DNA from 3 places in the Streptomyces sp. NPDC089799 genome. Region 3 is predicted to be linked to each of the others. Evidence: riboswitches for the same ligand, from Rfam matches in the RefSeq annotation. Region 3 holds a riboswitch; each other region holds the start of a gene.
The links. Region 3 has a riboswitch for cobalamin ahead of AB0O36_RS03870 (ABC transporter substrate-binding protein). Riboswitches for the same ligand answer to the same signal wherever they lie in the genome.
Positions count from the first base shown of each region.

Region 1: linked by a shared signal. The riboswitch ahead of AB0O36_RS02940 (prenyltransferase/squalene oxidase repeat-containing protein) and the one ahead of AB0O36_RS03870 (ABC transporter substrate-binding protein) in region 3 are both predicted to bind cobalamin.
Region 2: linked by a shared signal. The riboswitch ahead of AB0O36_RS26510 (ribonucleoside-diphosphate reductase subunit alpha) and the one ahead of AB0O36_RS03870 (ABC transporter substrate-binding protein) in region 3 are both predicted to bind cobalamin.

Region 1 is NZ_JBFBGR010000002.1:277,566-282,792, forward strand. It holds gene AB0O36_RS02935 (prenyltransferase/squalene oxidase repeat-containing protein) at 1-1,111, opposite strand, end outside; cobalamin riboswitch at 1,242-1,316, opposite strand; cobalamin riboswitch at 1,433-1,555, shown strand; gene AB0O36_RS02940 (prenyltransferase/squalene oxidase repeat-containing protein) at 1,724-4,471, shown strand; gene AB0O36_RS02945 (hypothetical protein) at 4,525-5,227, shown strand, end outside.
Region 2 is NZ_JBFBGR010000027.1:63,946-69,172, reverse strand. It holds gene AB0O36_RS26530 (carbon starvation CstA family protein) at 1-1,503, shown strand, start outside; gene AB0O36_RS26525 (YbdD/YjiX family protein) at 1,500-1,697, shown strand; gene AB0O36_RS26520 (Uma2 family endonuclease) at 1,758-2,342, opposite strand; gene AB0O36_RS26515 (GNAT family N-acetyltransferase) at 2,421-2,936, shown strand; cobalamin riboswitch at 2,982-3,101, shown strand; gene AB0O36_RS26510 (ribonucleoside-diphosphate reductase subunit alpha) at 3,255-5,227, shown strand, end outside.
Region 3 is NZ_JBFBGR010000003.1:153,246-158,472, forward strand. It holds gene AB0O36_RS03860 (ABC transporter ATP-binding protein) at 1-439, opposite strand, end outside; gene AB0O36_RS03865 (iron ABC transporter permease) at 436-1,425, opposite strand; gene AB0O36_RS03870 (ABC transporter substrate-binding protein) at 1,560-2,567, opposite strand; cobalamin riboswitch at 2,609-2,749, opposite strand; gene AB0O36_RS03875 (hypothetical protein) at 3,067-3,987, shown strand; gene AB0O36_RS03880 (caspase family protein) at 3,984-5,227, shown strand, end outside.

The DNA of each region.
Region 1 (5,227 bases), on a different contig from region 3:
CCAGCTTGGTGGCCGTGCCCGAGGTGAACGTCGACTGGGCCGCCCACTTCGGTGCGCCCGGGGTGACCGGGGCGGGCGGGGCGGAGGTGAAGCCGCCGCCGGCGACCGCGCGCAGCGAGTCGATCGAGGCGTAGGCAGTGGGGCCGGTGTCGGCCGGCTTGTACTTGAAGCCGCCGCCGGGGTTGTACTGGTTGGCGATGAGGAAGTCGATCGGGGTTTTGCCGGCGGTGGTGAGGAAATCGCCGGTCTGGGGGTTGATGCCGCAGGCGTTGAGCCCGGCGACGGCCCAGCCGTTGGAGCTGGTGTTGACGCCGTACATCGAGTTGAAGGCGCCCGAGGTGGTGACGAGCTTGCTCTTGAGGAAGTTCTTCGCCTGGACGACGTCGGTGTCGGTGTTCGGGACGCCGGAGGTGCACAGGGCGGCCATCGCGGCGCCGGTCATGTCGATGTCGCCGGGGGCGGCCAGGGCGGTCGGGTTGCCCTCGGCCTTGCCGTACTGCCAGCCGCCGTCGTTGTGCTGGTTGGCTCGGATACGGGCGGTGAGTGCGTCGGTGAGGGCCTGCGGTATGCGGGGGCCACCGGACTGGGTCTTGGCGCCGCCGAGGGCGAGGGCGGCGAAGACGGTGCCGTTGAAGTTGGCCGAGGGGCCGAAGTAGCCGGGCTCGGCGGTCTGCCAGTAGGAGTAGGTGTTCGCGATCAGGTTGCGGGAGGCGGAGACCCGGGCCGGATCGATGCCGGCCGCGTACGCGTTCAGGGTGCCGCGCTCGTAGTCGGTGACGACCGGGGAGGCCGAGGGCCAGCCGGACGTGGACAGCAGGTTCCGGTAGACGGTCCGTGCGTTCTTCGTGGTGTCCCCGCCCGGGGCGACGTCCACGACTGCGGTACCCGCCGCGGCGAAAGCGCTCAAGGCCCACTCGTTGGACAGTCCGGAACCGGCATAGGAACCGTCAGCGGCCTGAAGGGACTTGAGGTACGCCACACCGTTCGTCTTCGACGTGGCGATCTGGGCGGGCGTCGACGTGGCCGCGGCGGGCAGGACGGTGAGGGCGAACGCGCCCAGTGCGGCCGGCGCCGCGAGCGCGAGGCGGCGGGAGGTGAGGGAACGGTTCATGACCTGCTCCTGAGATCGGCGGACGCCGGCCGACCTCGCCAGGGGACCGTGCGCGGACCGCGGCACGACCTGGGGAAGGGGCCGCCGTCCGGGACGCGTGGTACGGCTTCCTGATGCTTCGTCACCGCACGGGCATTCGGGCTCGGCACGGCGTCCGCCGTGCCACACCGCTGCGCGTCAGCCCCGGATTCTCACCGGATTCCCCCGTGTGGCGCCCAGGACGCTACCCCAGTGATCAAGGGTCCGCCAGCGTGACGGCAAGTGCCCCGCCCCGGCGGCCGGATGAGACGCATCCCACCTTGACGGCCTACTCGCCGCCGTGTTCCATGACGGCTGACAAGTACTCAGCCCCAGGGGAAGCCGGTCGAATTCCGGCGCTGACCCGCAACCGTAGGCCCGGCACCGTCCCGGGCGAGCCGGATTGCCTGTGGCCGTGTCATGGAACGAAGAGCGCCGTCGCGGACTACGGCGTGGTCGTCAACGCCCCTGCGGACGTCGCGCACGGGGCGTCTCGCCACGTACCCCGTCCGCCCGGCACCGACGAGGGGGCCGCGGGTGGAAACCGAACAGCAGGCAGGCCGGCCAACGACCGCCGGACAGCGGCTGCTGTCCATGACGGCGGCGGTGCTGCTCGTCTGCGGTGTGACCGTCGCCTTCCTCGCACCGTCCACGACGGCGACGGCCGATCCGGTGAAGGAATGCACGGCCACGGTCGGCGCGATCGTGGCCGTCGACTTCGGCCCGTTCGGCGGCAAGGTCGAGCGCGGCTGCGACACGACGCCGACGACCGGCTACGACCTGCTCCACGAAGCCGGGTTCACCACCACCGGCACGGTCCACGACGGCCCCGCCTTCATCTGCCGGATCGGCTACGGCTCATTCGACTCCGGTACGCAGTACCCGACGCCGGACAAGGAGCCCTGCCGGCTCACCCCGCAGGCATCCGCCTACTGGTCCTACTGGACCGCTTCTCCCGGCCAGACGGCCTGGACCTACAGCCCGCTTGGCGCCATGGCTCGTACCCCCGAGCCCGGTGACGTCGACGCCTGGGTCTTCGGCGGCACGGACGTCGGCGGCAGCACCGGCAAGCCGACCTTCTCCCCGGACGACGTCCGCGCCGGCGGCGGACCCTCGCCCAAGCCCACCGACACGGGCGGGCCCGTCCTCCCGCCCGGCGCGGTCGACGTCCCCGCGGCCACCCGCTGGCTCACCGGACGGCTCGACGACGGCGAACGCGTCGTCGACGAAGGCTCCGAAACCCCCAACCACACCCTGACCGCCGAGACCGCCCTCGCCCTGGCCGCCGCCGACCCGAAGAGCCCGGCAGCCGCGAAGGCAGCCGCCTTCCTGGCCCGGCCCGAGCACACCGACGCGTACGCCTACCCGTCCGGCAGGGACCGGGCACCGGAGGCGGCGGCCGCGGCCCGGCTCGCCCTCGTGGCCGAGGCCACGGGCGGCAACCCCCGCACCGTCGGCGGCCACGACCTGCTCGGCGACCTCGCCAAGTACGTCTGCACCAGCGGATCGGACGCCCCCGCGCCCGTACCCGGCTGCACCGTCAAGGGCGACTTCCCCACCACCTCGGGTCAGGCCGAGGGACAGGCCCTGGCCGTGATCGCCCTGCTCGGCGGCGACCTCCGCCCGCCCGCCGACGCCGTGGCCCGCCTCACCGACATGCAGTGCCAGGACGGCGGCTTCACCAGCGTGCTCATCCGCCGCGGCGACGGCTGCGACAGCGAGCCCGGAGCCACCGGCCTCGCCGCCCTCGCCCTCCAGCGGGCCGGCGCCCACGAGGCGGAGGTGACCAAGGCCCGCGACTTCCTGAAGAAGGCCCAGCTCGCGGACGGTGGCCTGCCCGCCGCCGCGTACGGCACGGTGGGCAGCGCCTACGCCACCGGCTTCGCCGCCCAGGCCCTGCGCCACCTGGGCGAGACCGGCCGGGCGGACGCGGCCGTCTCCTGGCTGTCCAAGCAGCAACTGCCCAGCGGTGCCTTCGCCTTCGAGGCCGGAGGCGCCGACCCGCTGCTGTTCGCCACCGTCCCCGCCGTCATCGCCGGGGCCAAGAGCGACCTGGTCACCCTGACCACCGGGAAGCCCCAGCCCTCGCCCTCCCCGACCGGTCCCACCACCGGTCCCACCACCGGGCCGACCACCGGGCCGACGCCCCGTCCGGAGGGCGGCCCGGACCTCAGGAAGGGTTCGGCCTACCTCACCGACCGGACACGGCTCCTCCAGGGCCACTACTACGAGAGCACCGCCGGCACCGGCTTCGCCGACTTCGGCCTGACCATCGACGGCGCGTACGCCCTGGCCGCCACCGGCGCCGACAACGCGGCCCTGCGCGGCATCGTCGACTTCCTCGACCACGGCGGCAAGGACGGCACCGGCCGCACCCTCGCCTCGTGGACCAACATCGGCACCAAGTACGCGGGCGGCGGCTCCCTCGGCAAGGCGGCACTGCTGGCAGAGGCCGTCGGCCGCGACCCCCGCACCTTCGGCGGCCAGGACCTGATCGCCGCGCTCGCCAAGGCCGTCTGCCCGGCCAAGTCCCCGGCGCCCGACCGCTCCTGCGCCGACAAGGGTGCCTACACGAACGCCACCTCCGTCTTCTCCCAGTCCCTGGGCGTCATTGCCCAGATCAGGGCGGGGGAGACCGCCGCCGCGGCCGAGCCCGTCGCGTACCTCAAGAGCTTCCAGAAGCCGTCGGGTGCCTGGGTCAGCCTCGTCGGCGAGCCGAGCGGTGAGGAGGTGGACTCCACCGCCATCGCCGCGATGGCCCTCGACCTCCTGCCCGACCAGCAGTCCCAGGCGGCCGTCGACAAGGCCCTCGCCTGGCTCGCGGCCCAGCAGAAGCCCGACGGCGGCTTCCCCGGAGCCTCCGGCAACTCGGTCAACTCCGCCGCACTGGCCGTCCAGGGCCTCTCCCTCGACAGCACCACGTACAAGGCGCAGATCACCAAGGCCCTGGCCTTCCTCACCTCCCAGCAGAACGGCGACGGCGGCTTCGACATCGCCAAGGACGCCCAGCCCGGCTCCGACCTGCGCGCCTCCACCCAGGCCGTCGGAGGCGCCACCGGCATCTCCTTCGGCACCCTCACCCGCAGCCTCGACGGCACCACCCCACAGCCCACTCCCACCGGGTCGGCCCAGCCCTCCGGCACGCCCACCACCCCGAGGATCGTCACCCCCGGTGAGAACGGCGGCGGATCCGGCGGCAGTGGCGGAGGGGGCGGGGGGCTCGCCCACACCGGTACGCAGGTGATCGGCATCGCCGGGGCGGCCGTACTCCTCACGCTCCTCGGCTACGGCTTCGTACGCGCTGCCCGTACCCGCCGCACGGCCAAGGGGGTTCACCGGTGACCGGCCGCCTCGCACGCGTCGTCGGCAACCTCGCGGCGGCCGTCGGATTGGCCATGGCCTCGTTGACAGCCGCCACCTCGCAGGCCGCAGCAGCACCGCAGCCCATGGGCCGGTGCACCACCTCGGCGGGCGTGGTCCTCGCGGTCGACTTCAGCCACTGGGGCGGGCCCGTCTACCGTTCCTGCGGTACGACGCCCACCACCGGCCACGAGCTCCTCAACCAGGGCGGGTGGGCCACCACCGGCACCGGCCACGACGGCCCCGCCTTCATCTGCCGCATCGGCTACAGCGGCCACCAAGGCGGCAGGCAGTACCCGACCCCGGCGCAGGACGACTGCGTCCTCACTCCGCCGGCCTCGGCGTACTGGTCGTACTGGCACGCCGATCCCGGGCAGAACTCCTGGACCTACAGCCGGCTCGGCGCCATGCTCCACAAGCCCAAGCCGGGCAGCGTGGACCTGTGGATCTTCGGCGGCACGAACATCGAGGGCACGGAGGGCAAGCCCACCGTCACCCCCGACCAGCTGCGCGCCCACAACACCAGGCCCACCGGCGGCAGCGAGCCCCAGCCCAAGGACACCCGGACCGCCACGCCGGTCCCGCCCGGCACCAACACCGGGCCGAAGCCCGAACAGCCGGCTCCGGCGCCCGGGCAGCCCACGACGGCCCCGTCGCCGTCGATCTCGGCCCCCGGCTCCGGCTCCAGCCCCAGCCCCAGCCCCAGCCCCAGCGCTTCGGCCACCCCGTCCGCCGACA
Region 2 (5,227 bases), on a different contig from region 3:
ACCGAGGTCTCCGTGATCGGCGTGGCCCTGCTGCTGCTCGCCATCGTCGCGGGCGGCTGGGTCGCGGAGTCCTCGCTGGCCGGCACCTTCACCCTGGAGAAGGAGACCCTGGTCATCTGGATGGTGGTGTACGGCTTCCTGGCCTCGGTGCTGCCGGTCTGGATGCTGCTCGCACCCCGCGACTACCTCTCCACCTTCATGAAGGTGGGCACCATCGCCCTGCTGGCCGTCGGCGTGGTCATCTCCACGCCCACCCTGAAGATGCCCGCCGTCACCGACTTCGCCTCGCGCGGCGACGGCCCGGTGTTCGCCGGCTCGATGTTCCCCTTCGTGTTCATCACCATCGCCTGTGGCGCCCTCTCGGGCTTCCACGCCCTGGTCTCCTCGGGCACCACCCCGAAGATGATCCAGAAGGAGACCCAGGTCCGGATGATCGGCTACGGCGCGATGCTGACCGAGTCCTTCGTGGCCGTCATGGCGGTGATCACGGCCTGCATCCTGGAGCCCGGCCTCTACTTCGCCGTCAACTCCCCGGGCGGGGTCATCGGCACCACGGTCGAGTCCGCCTCGCAGGCCGTCACCCACCTCGGCTTCGCCATCTCCCCGGAGACCCTCGCGCAGGCCGCGAAGGACGTGGAGGAGACCAGCCTGCTCTCCCGCACGGGCGGCGCCCCGACGTTCGCACTCGGAATGTCGGAGATCTTCGCCTCGGTGGTCGGCGGCTCCTCGATGAAGGCGTTCTGGTACCACTTCGCGATCATGTTCGAGGCGCTGTTCATCCTCACCACCGTCGACGCGGGCACCCGGGTGGGCCGCTTCATGCTCCAGGACACCCTCGGCAACGTCCACAAGTCCTTCAAGGACGTCAGCTGGAAGCCCGGCGTGTGGCTGGCCAGCGCCATCGTGGTCGGCGGCTGGGGCTACTTCCTGTGGGTCGGCGTCAAGGACCCGCTGGGCGGCATCAACCAGCTGTTCCCGCTGTTCGGCATCGCGAACCAGCTGCTGGCCGCCGTCGCCCTCGCGGTCTGCACCACCCTGCTGGTGAAGTCCGGCCGGCTCAAGTGGGCCTGGGTGACGGCCGTTCCGCTGGCCTGGGACGCGACGGTGACCCTCACCGCCAGCTACCAGAAGGTCTTCTCCGACGACGTCAAGGTCGGCTTCTTCGCCCAGCGCGACAAGTACCAGGCCGGCATCGACGCGGACAAGGTCCTGCCCCCCGCCAAGACCATGGACGAGATGCACACGGTGGTCACCAACGCCACCGTGGACGGCGTCCTGTGCGCCCTGTTCGCACTGCTGATCATCGTGGTGCTGGCCGACGCGGCCCGCACCTGCTTCAAGGCCGTCAGCAGCCCCGAGTCGGTGCGGCTGGCCGAGGTCCCCTGGACCGAGTCGAAGATCGTCGCCCCGGCCGGGCTGTTCCCGACGGCCCGGGAGCGGGCCGAACTGGAGGCCGCCGGCCTGGACTCGGGCGGCGGCAAGGTCTCGGAGCCGGTGGCGTGACCGCCCTGCGGGACCGGCTCGCTCGGGTCCGGTACTACGTCCGGGAGTTCTCCGGCGAGGCCGCGTACGACCGCTATGTCGCCCACGCCCGCTCGCACGACCCGGACGCGGAGGTCATGACCCGCCGCGCCTTCGAACGCGCCCGGGTGGACGCCCGCGAGGCGGACCCCCGCGAGGGCTTCCGCTGCTGCTGACCCGGCTGCACCGAAGGGCCCCGCCGGATTCCCGGCGGGGCCCCCAACCGTCGCCTCGCGTCAGCGCACCCAGTCCTTCAGAACTTCGGTCTGGAGCACGATGCCGACCGGATCCGGAAGCGCGATGTCGGTGCCGTACGGCACGATGTGGACGCTCTCGTACCGTCGCCCGTTGGGCTGGCTGTAGACCGAGAGTTCACACTTCGCCCGATCGATCAGCAGGTAAACGGGAATTCCCGTCTCTGCGTACGCTCGGGGCTTCTCGACGTGGTCCCGCCGCTGCGTGTCGGAATCCCACGACGTCACCTCGACGGCCATGAGGACGGGCTCGGGCTCGACCCAGTCACCCTGCCCGACGAACGCATCCGGATGCGCCAGCACCGCGTCGGGAATGGCCCGCCCCGTCCGATAGTCCTGCGCCTTGATCCCCTGCCCCGGATGCAGGAACAAGTCAGGCCGTGACTGCATGCAGATCTTGAGCAGCCACTGGATGATTCGCCCGTGATCGCCGTCCGGCATGGCCTTGCTCCTGATGACCCCGTCGATGAACTCCAGCCGCGTCCCCTCCCTCTCGCGGGCGGCTATGCGCGCTACGGCTTCGAAGTCGTCAGTCGGCATGTGGGGCCGGTCTGTCGTCACGGTCATGCCTCGCTCGCCTTCCTCGACGGTGCTGTCTCCGACGATAGCGGCGGCCGCCGACAGCCGTCCTGCACACTCGACCGCATGGACATCGTGATCAGGGAGGCAAGGCCCGGGGAGTACGAGGCCCTCGGGGAGATCACCGCGCGGGCGTACGTCGGCGACGGGCTGCTCGACGCCAACCCCGACGGGTACTACCTCGGGGTCCTGCGGGACGTGGCCGCGCGGGCGGAGGATTCCGAGGTGCTGGTCGCCGTGCGGGAGGACGGGACGGTGCTCGGCGGGGTCGCCTTCGCACCGCCCGGCAGTCGCTACTGCGACATCGCCGGACCGGACGAGGCCGAGTTCCGGATGCTGGCGGTCGCGCCGGAGGCTCGCGGGCAGGGCGTGGGCGAAGCACTCGTACGGGCCTGCATCGAGCGGGCCCGGGCCATCGCGGGGGTCCGGGCGCTGGTGCTGTCCACCCAGCCGGCCATGCGCGGCGCTCACCGGATCTACGGCCGGCTGGGCTTCGTACGGACCCCCGGGCGGGACTGGTCACCGGTCCCCAGCGTTCCCCTGCTCACCTACGCACTGGAGCTGAACGGACCCGATCAGTAGCCGGACCATTCACACCACGACACAACATGTGGGGGTGGCAACACGCAGCCGCCCCCACATGTATGCTCGTCCTCGCTGTCGACGCAGGGGAATCCGGTGAGAATCCGGAACTGTCCCGCAACGGTATGAAAAGTCCGAGTACCTGCCGACGGTGCGCCCGGGTACGTCCGTCCCGGGTGCCGATCACGTCCGGGCCTCGCGGTTGGGCCGGTGGACGCCGTACGGTGCTGCGCTCGCTTCCCGCCCCGCCACCCCGTACGCGCGCTGCCTCGCGCCCGCCACCGGGGATCCGGAGCCGAGCGAGGGAGAGCTCCCCCCGTGACCATCGCGCCTGCCGCACCGCGCGCCGAGTCCGCCGACCCGTCCTCCGAGGACACCAAGGGCACCGGGGGACCGGGGGCCGCACTGCTGCGGATCCTCACCCAGCTGACGGCCGACCTTCCCGACACCGACCCCGGCCGGGTCGCCGCCGCCGCGCTGCGCGGCCGCAGCGCCGACGCGGACGAGGCCGAGCTGCGCGGCCTGGCCACCGAGGCGGCCGCGGGGCTGATCTCCGAGGACCCGGCGTACTCGAAGCTGGCGGCACGCCTGCTGACCCTCGCCATCGCCGAGGAGGCCGCCGGCCAGGGCGCCGCCTCCTTCACCGAGTCGGTCGCCGTCGGCCACCGCGAGGGTCTGATCGCGGACCGGACCGCGGAGTTCGTCCGCGCCCACGCCGCCCGCCTCGACGCGCTGGTCGAGCACGCCCTCGCCGACGGCGCCGACGACCGCTTCGGCTTCTTCGGCCTGCGCACCCTGCACAGCCGCTACCTGCTGCGCCACCCGATCACCCGGCAGGTCATCGAGACCCCGCAGCACTTCATGCTCCGCGTGGCCTGCGGTCTCGCCGAGGACGAGAGCGTCCGCGCGGTGGAGGAGGTCACCTCCCTGTACGGGCTGATGAACCGGCTGGACTACCTCCCCTCCTCCCCCACCCTCTTCAACTCCGGCACCCGGCACCCGCAGATGTCCTCCTGCTACCTGCTGGACTCCCCGCTGGACGAGCTCGACTCCATCTACGACCGCTACCACCAGGTGGCCCGGCTGTCGAAGCACGCCGGCGGCATCGGCCTGTCGTACTCCCGGATCCGCGCCCGCGGTTCGCTGATCCGCGGCACCAACGGCCACTCCAACGGCATCGTTCCGTTCCTGAAGACCCTGGACGCCTCGGTCGCCGCGGTGAACCAGGGCGGCCGCCGCAAGGGCGCCGCCGCCGTCTACCTGGAGACCTGGCACGCCGACATCGAGGAGTTCCTGGAACTCCGCGACAACACCGGCGAGGACGCCCGCCGCACCCACAACCTGAACCTGGCGCACTGGATCCCGGACGAGTTCATGCGCCGGGTCAACGCCGACGCCGAGTGGTCGCTGTTCTCGCCCGCCGACGTGCCCGAGCTGGTCGACCTGTACGGGGCCGATTTCGACGCCGCCTACGTCAAGGCCGAGCAGGCCGGCCTGGCCAGGAAGACCATGCCCGCGCGCGAGCTGTACGGCCGCATGATGCGCACCCTCGCGCAGACCGGCCAGGGCTGGATGACCTTCAAGGACGCCTCCAACCGGACGGCCAACCAGACCGCGCTGCCCGGCACCGTGGTCCACTCCTCGAACCTGTGCACCGAGATCATCGAGGTCACGAACGACGGCGAGACCGCGGTCTGCAACCTCGGCTCGGTCAACCTGGGCGCCTTCGTGCTGCCCGGCACCGGTGAGCTGGACTGGGAGCGCCTGGACGAGACCGTCCGTACCGCGGTGACCTTCCTCGACCGCGTGGTGGACATCAACTTCTACCCGACCGAGCAGGCCGGCCGCTCCAACGCCCGTTGGCGCCCGGTGGGCCTGGGCGCGATGGGCCTGCAGGACGTCTTCTTCAAGCTCCGCCTGCCCTTCGACTCCGCCGAGGCCAAGGCGCTCTCCACGAAGATCGCCGAGCGGATCATGCTGGCCGCGTACGAGGCGTCCACCGACCTCGCCGAGCGCAGCGGCCCGCTGCCGGCCTGGGCGGAGACCCGTACCGCCCGGGGCGTCCTGCACCCGGACCACTACGGCGTGGCGCACCACTGGCCGGAGCGCTGGGAGGCGCTGCGCGCGCGCATGGCCACCACCGGTCTGCGCAACTCCCTCCTGCTGGCGATCGCCCCGACCGCGACGATCGCCTCGATCGCCGGCGTGTACGAGTGCATCGAGCCGCAGGTCTCCAACCTGTTCAAGCGCGAGACGCTGAGCGGGGAGTTCCTCCAGGTCAACGCGTACCT
Region 3 (5,227 bases):
GCTCGCCTCCGGACAACTCCTCGAAGCGCCGGTCGGCGAACCCCTCCGCCCCGACCGTCCGCAGTGCCCCGGCGACGCGCCGCGCGTCCTCGGGGCCGTCCTGTTCCCAGAACCGCTTGTGCGGGCTCCGCCCCATGGCGACCACTTCCCGGACGGTCAGGCCCAGGGTGCCGGTCGCGTCCTGCGGGACCACCGCCACCCGGCGGGCCCGCTCCTTCACCCCCAGCGAGGCGACGTCCGTGCCGTCGAGCGCGATCCGCCCGGCAGTGGGCGTCAGGGTGCCGTACACGCAGCGCAGCAGGGTGGTCTTCCCGCTGCCGTTGGGGCCCGCCAGGCCGACGGTCTCACCGGGGCGGGCGGTCAGGTCCACACCGTGCAGCACGGTGTGCCCGCCGGTCTCGAACCGCAGTCCCTCGACGCGCAGTTCCGTCCCGGTCATCCGGCGATTCCTTCCGCCCGGGAGGACCGCCGCAGCAGCCACAGGAAGAAGGGGCCGCCGAGCAGGGCGGTGACCACGCCGACGGGTATCTCCTCGGGTGCCGCGGCGGTACGGGCGACCAGGTCGGCCAGCGTCAGGAACACCGCCCCGCCGAGCGCGGACACCGGGAGCAGCGACCGGTGTCCGGCGCCGACGGCCATCCGGGCGGCGTGCGGCACCATCAGCCCGACGAATCCGATCGCCCCGCTGTACGCCACCAGCACCCCGATGACCAGGGAGGTGAGCACGAACACGGCGGCCCGGAACCGACCGGTGTCCAGGCCGAGCGTGCGCGCGCCCTCCTCTCCCGCGAGCAGCAGGTCCAGCGGCCTGGCCAGGGCCGACAGCAGGGCGGTGCCGCTGAGCAGCACCGCGGCGGGGAGCGCCAGTTCGTCCCAGCGCGCGCCGCCGAGTCCACCCAGGGTCCAGAACAGTACGGAGCGCACCTGGTCGGGCTGGGCGGAGAGCACCAGGACCAGGCTGGTCAGGGCGGCCAGTACGTACTGCACGGCGACACCCGCGAGGATCAGCCGGCCGGTGGTCATGGTGCCGCCGCGGCGGGCCAGGGCGTAGACGGCGATCAGGGCGGTCATGGAGCCGGCGAACGCGGCGATGGGCAGGGACAGGCTCAGCGAGGCGCCGACTCCGAGCACGATGACCAGCACCGCACCGGCCGAGGCCCCGGAGGAGGCGCCCAGCAGGAAGGGGTCGGCGAGCTGGTTGCGGACCAGCGCCTGCAGGACGGCTCCGGTGACGGCGAGCCCGGCTCCCACCATCGCGCCCAGCAGCACCCGCGGCATCCGGACGTCCCAGACGATCGCTGCGAACGCGCCGTCCGGCCGGCCGGGGCCGGCGAGCACCAGGTCCAGCACCTCGCCCGGGGCGATCCGGACCGGCCCGAGGGCGAGCCCGGCGAGGGCGGAGGCGAGCAGGGCGGCGGCGAGCAGCCCGAGGACGAGCCCGGACCTCCTCGACCCGGGGCCCGGCCGGAGAGCCGGTGTCGGGCCCGACCGGAGACCCGGCCTCGGACCAGGTTTCGCCCTCGGCCGGAAGTCGGAACGCCCGCTGCCCGTGAGGCGGTTCACGACGCCCCGGGGTGCAGCCGGCCCGCCAGCGATTCCACTGCGTCGGCCACGCGCACGCCGAGCACGGCGGACGACAGCGGCAGCACGACGAACCGCTTGTCCCTGATCGCCGGGACCTGGGCCAGCGCCGGGTCGTCCAGCAGCCGCCGCTTCTTCTCCTCGACGCTGGTGCCGCCGTAGTCGTAGATGAGGACGACCTCGGGCTTCCGCTGGATGACCTCCTCCCAGGGGACGTCGCCGAAGCTGTCCTTGAGGTCGGCGAAGACGTTGGTGCCGCCGGCCCGGGTCACGATCTCGTTGGCGATGCCGTGTCCGCCGGAGGTGAAGGCGGAGCCCTCGCCGGAGTCGTAGACGAAGACGGTCGGCTTCTGCCGGGTGGCGACCTTCGCGGCCACCGCGTCGAGCCGCCGCTGCTGGTCGGCGATCAGGTCCTGTCCGCGCCCGGGGACCCCGAACGTGCGGGCCACCTCGGTGATCTCGGAGTTCAGCTGCTCGATGCCGACCGGGCCGCGGGTGCAGTACTCGATGCTCAGCCGCGTGCGGATGCCGGTCTTCTCCAGGCCCGCCCGGTCGCGGCCCGCCGCCTTGTCGAAGGCGGAGGAGTATCCGCCGTAGACGAAGTCGGGGTTGGCCGAGAGCAGGACCTCCTTGGAGGGGTACTCCTTGGCCAGCACCTTGATGCCGTCGTACGCCGTCCGGTAGCGGGGCAGTACGGAGTCGTCGAGGTAGGCGGTCCCGGCCATCCGGTCCTGCAGGCCGAGGGCGAGCATCAGCTCGGTGGCGTGCTGGTTCATCGTCACGGCACGGCGCGGCGGCGCCTTGTAGGTGGTCTCCACACCGCAGTTGGTGACGGTGTACGGGAATCCGGACGCGGAGCCGGCCGACGCGGCGCCGTCGTCGGTGCCGGAACCGGAACCGCTGCACGCGGTGAGGGATATCAGGGGTACGAGCAGCGCGGCGGACAGCGCGGCGCGCAGAACGGCCTTACGGGAGCGGGAATTCACGGAAGCGGGCCTCTCCGGGGGATCCTCGTCCCCTCGTCAAGCGGGTTGCTGAGGCGGCGCGTCAGGGTCTGACTCCCGGAATCCACGGGGGAGTTCCGGTCACAGTGGCGGGACCGCACCGGAGTCACACCGGATTTCCTGGTCCGCACCGCCTTGTGGTGACTCGCCCAGTCTGCCAGACACCTCCCGGGACCCGACTTGCACTGCGTTCAACGGCTGACCTAAGGTCACATCTGAACACAGTTCAAGTGCACGTGTGGGCACAAGTATGCCTGCGCACAGTGCAGTTGAACGGAAAACCGCTGTCACGGACCGGTGGCGTGCGGAGTCGAGCACGACCGAGGGGATGGGCATGTCTGTCGAGCGGGGCGTCGTTCTGAGTGACTCCGGCTGGCCGGGACCCCGGACCCCGGCCCCCGCGGAGCAGCGCTTCGGTGCCGTAATCACCCCTCTCGCCACCGCCGGGCCCTAGTCTGGATTCCTCGTCCCGGGAGGGTCCTTGAGCGCGGTCGTCTTCGTCCACGGTGTCGGCAAGCAGTACTTGAGCGAGGATTCCCTGGCCCGGGACGTGGTGCCCGAACTGGTGGGCGGCGCAAGACTGTCCGACGGCCCGGTGCCCGCCTCCGACGACGTGTCCGTCGCCTTCTACGGGGACCTGTTCCGCCCGCACGGCACCCGTGCCGGAGGCGAATTCCCGTACGAGGCAGCCGACATCGAGACCGAGGACGAGTTCCGGCTGCTGATGGAGTGGTGGGCGGAAGCCGCCCGCACCGACCCGGCCGTGCCCGCACCCAACGCCCCCGGAAGCCGCGGCACGGCGGGGTGGGCGGCGTCCCGGGCCCTGCGACTGAACTCCGTACGGTCGGCCCTGGACGCCCTGACCGGCGCGGCCTTCCTGCGCGGGGTGCTCGACCGGGCACTGATCGGCGACCTGAAGCAGCTCACCGCCTACCTCTCCGACCAGGCGGTCCGGAGCGCGGCCCGGGCCCGGGTGGCCGCGCGCATCACCCCGGCCACGAAGGTGGTCGTCGGGCACTCGCTGGGCTCGGTGGTCGCCTACGAGACCCTGTGCGACCGGACGCACCACACCGGCTGGGACGTTCCCGCGTTCGTCACCATCGGCTCGCCGCTGGGCATGCGCTCGCTGGTGCTGGACCGGTTGGACCCCGCGCCGGACGGGAACCGGCGGGCGGTCTGGCCCGGGCCGGTCCGGACCTGGACCAACATCGCCGACTCCACGGACATCGTCGCCCTGGTGCGCGAGCTGCGGCCCTCCTACGGCGACGGGGTGACCGACCTCCTCGTGCACAACGGCAGCCACATGCACGACGCGACCCGCTACCTGACCGCGGCGGAGACCGGCCGGGCCGTGGCGGCCGGGCTGCGCGCGGACGGCACCGTCCGCACGGCGGACCGGTGAGGCGGTTCCTCGTCGCCGCCGGCACCCGCCACTACCTCCAGGACCCGGAGCTGCCGCGGGCGCACGAGGACGTGACGGCGGTGGCAGAACTGTTCACGGCCGCCGGATACGAGCGGGTGCTGGCCGGGGTCTCGCTGGACCCGGCCGCGGCCCGCTTCGAGGAGGCCCTCGCCGACTGGTGCGAGACGGCCGCCCTGGAGCCGGAGGACGCCGTCGTCCTCTACTACGCCGGCCACGGCCACCGCGCGCCCGGCGGCTACCGGCTGGCCTGCGCCGACTCCCGGCACGGCCGGCCCGGATCATGGCTCTCGCTGTCCGCGCTCGCCGAGATCCTGGCCGAATCCCCCGTCCGCAACGTGCTGTTCGTCGTGGACGCCTGCCACGCCGCTGCCGCCGGCCCGGAGATCGCCGGCGTGACCGAGGCGATCGTGTCCCTCCGCCCGCGCGGCGACGAGCCCGGCTCCGGCACCTGGCTGCTGGCCTCCGCCCGGCAGCGCGAGACCTCGGAGGACGGCGCGTTCACCGGCCGCCTGGCCGCAGCCTGGCGGCAGGGCGACGGCCCCTCCCAGCGCCACCTGTCCCCCGCCGCGCTGGCCGAGCGGATCACCGCCTCGTTCGCCGCCGACGGGCTCCCGCAGCGGGCCGCCTGCTCCTCCCTCGACCAGTCCCGGCGGCCGCCGTTCTTCCCCAACCCGGCCTTCGACCCGCAGGCGGAGATCGGCCCGGACGGCCGGCCCGCCGCCGCCGACTCCGACCTCGCCGCCCACTTCGACCCGCGCGGCCGCGGCGTGGAACACGTCCACGACCCCGGCTCGTACTTCACCGGCCGGGAACGCGCGCTCGCCGCCGTACGGGCCCACCTGGCCGGCGGGGGCGGACGGGCGCCGCTGGTGGTGACGGCCGACCCGGGCTCGGGAAAGTCCGCGGTCCTGGGCCGGCTGGTCCTGGACGGGCACGCCGACGCCTCGGTCAACGCCCGTCACCAGACCATGGAGGCCGTGCTCGCCCGGCTGGCCGCGACGGCCGATGCCCGGGCCTCCTGCCCGGAGGCCCTGCTGGCCGCGCTGGCCCGCCGCACCCGGCCGCTCCGCATCGTCGTCGACTCCCTCGACGAGGCCGGTCCCGGCGGCGACAGGGCGGAGGCCCGCCGGATCGCCTGGGACCTGCTGCGTCCGCTGGGCGCGGTGCCCTGCGTACGCCTGGTCGTCGGTGCCCGGCGCGAGATGCTGCCGCACATCGG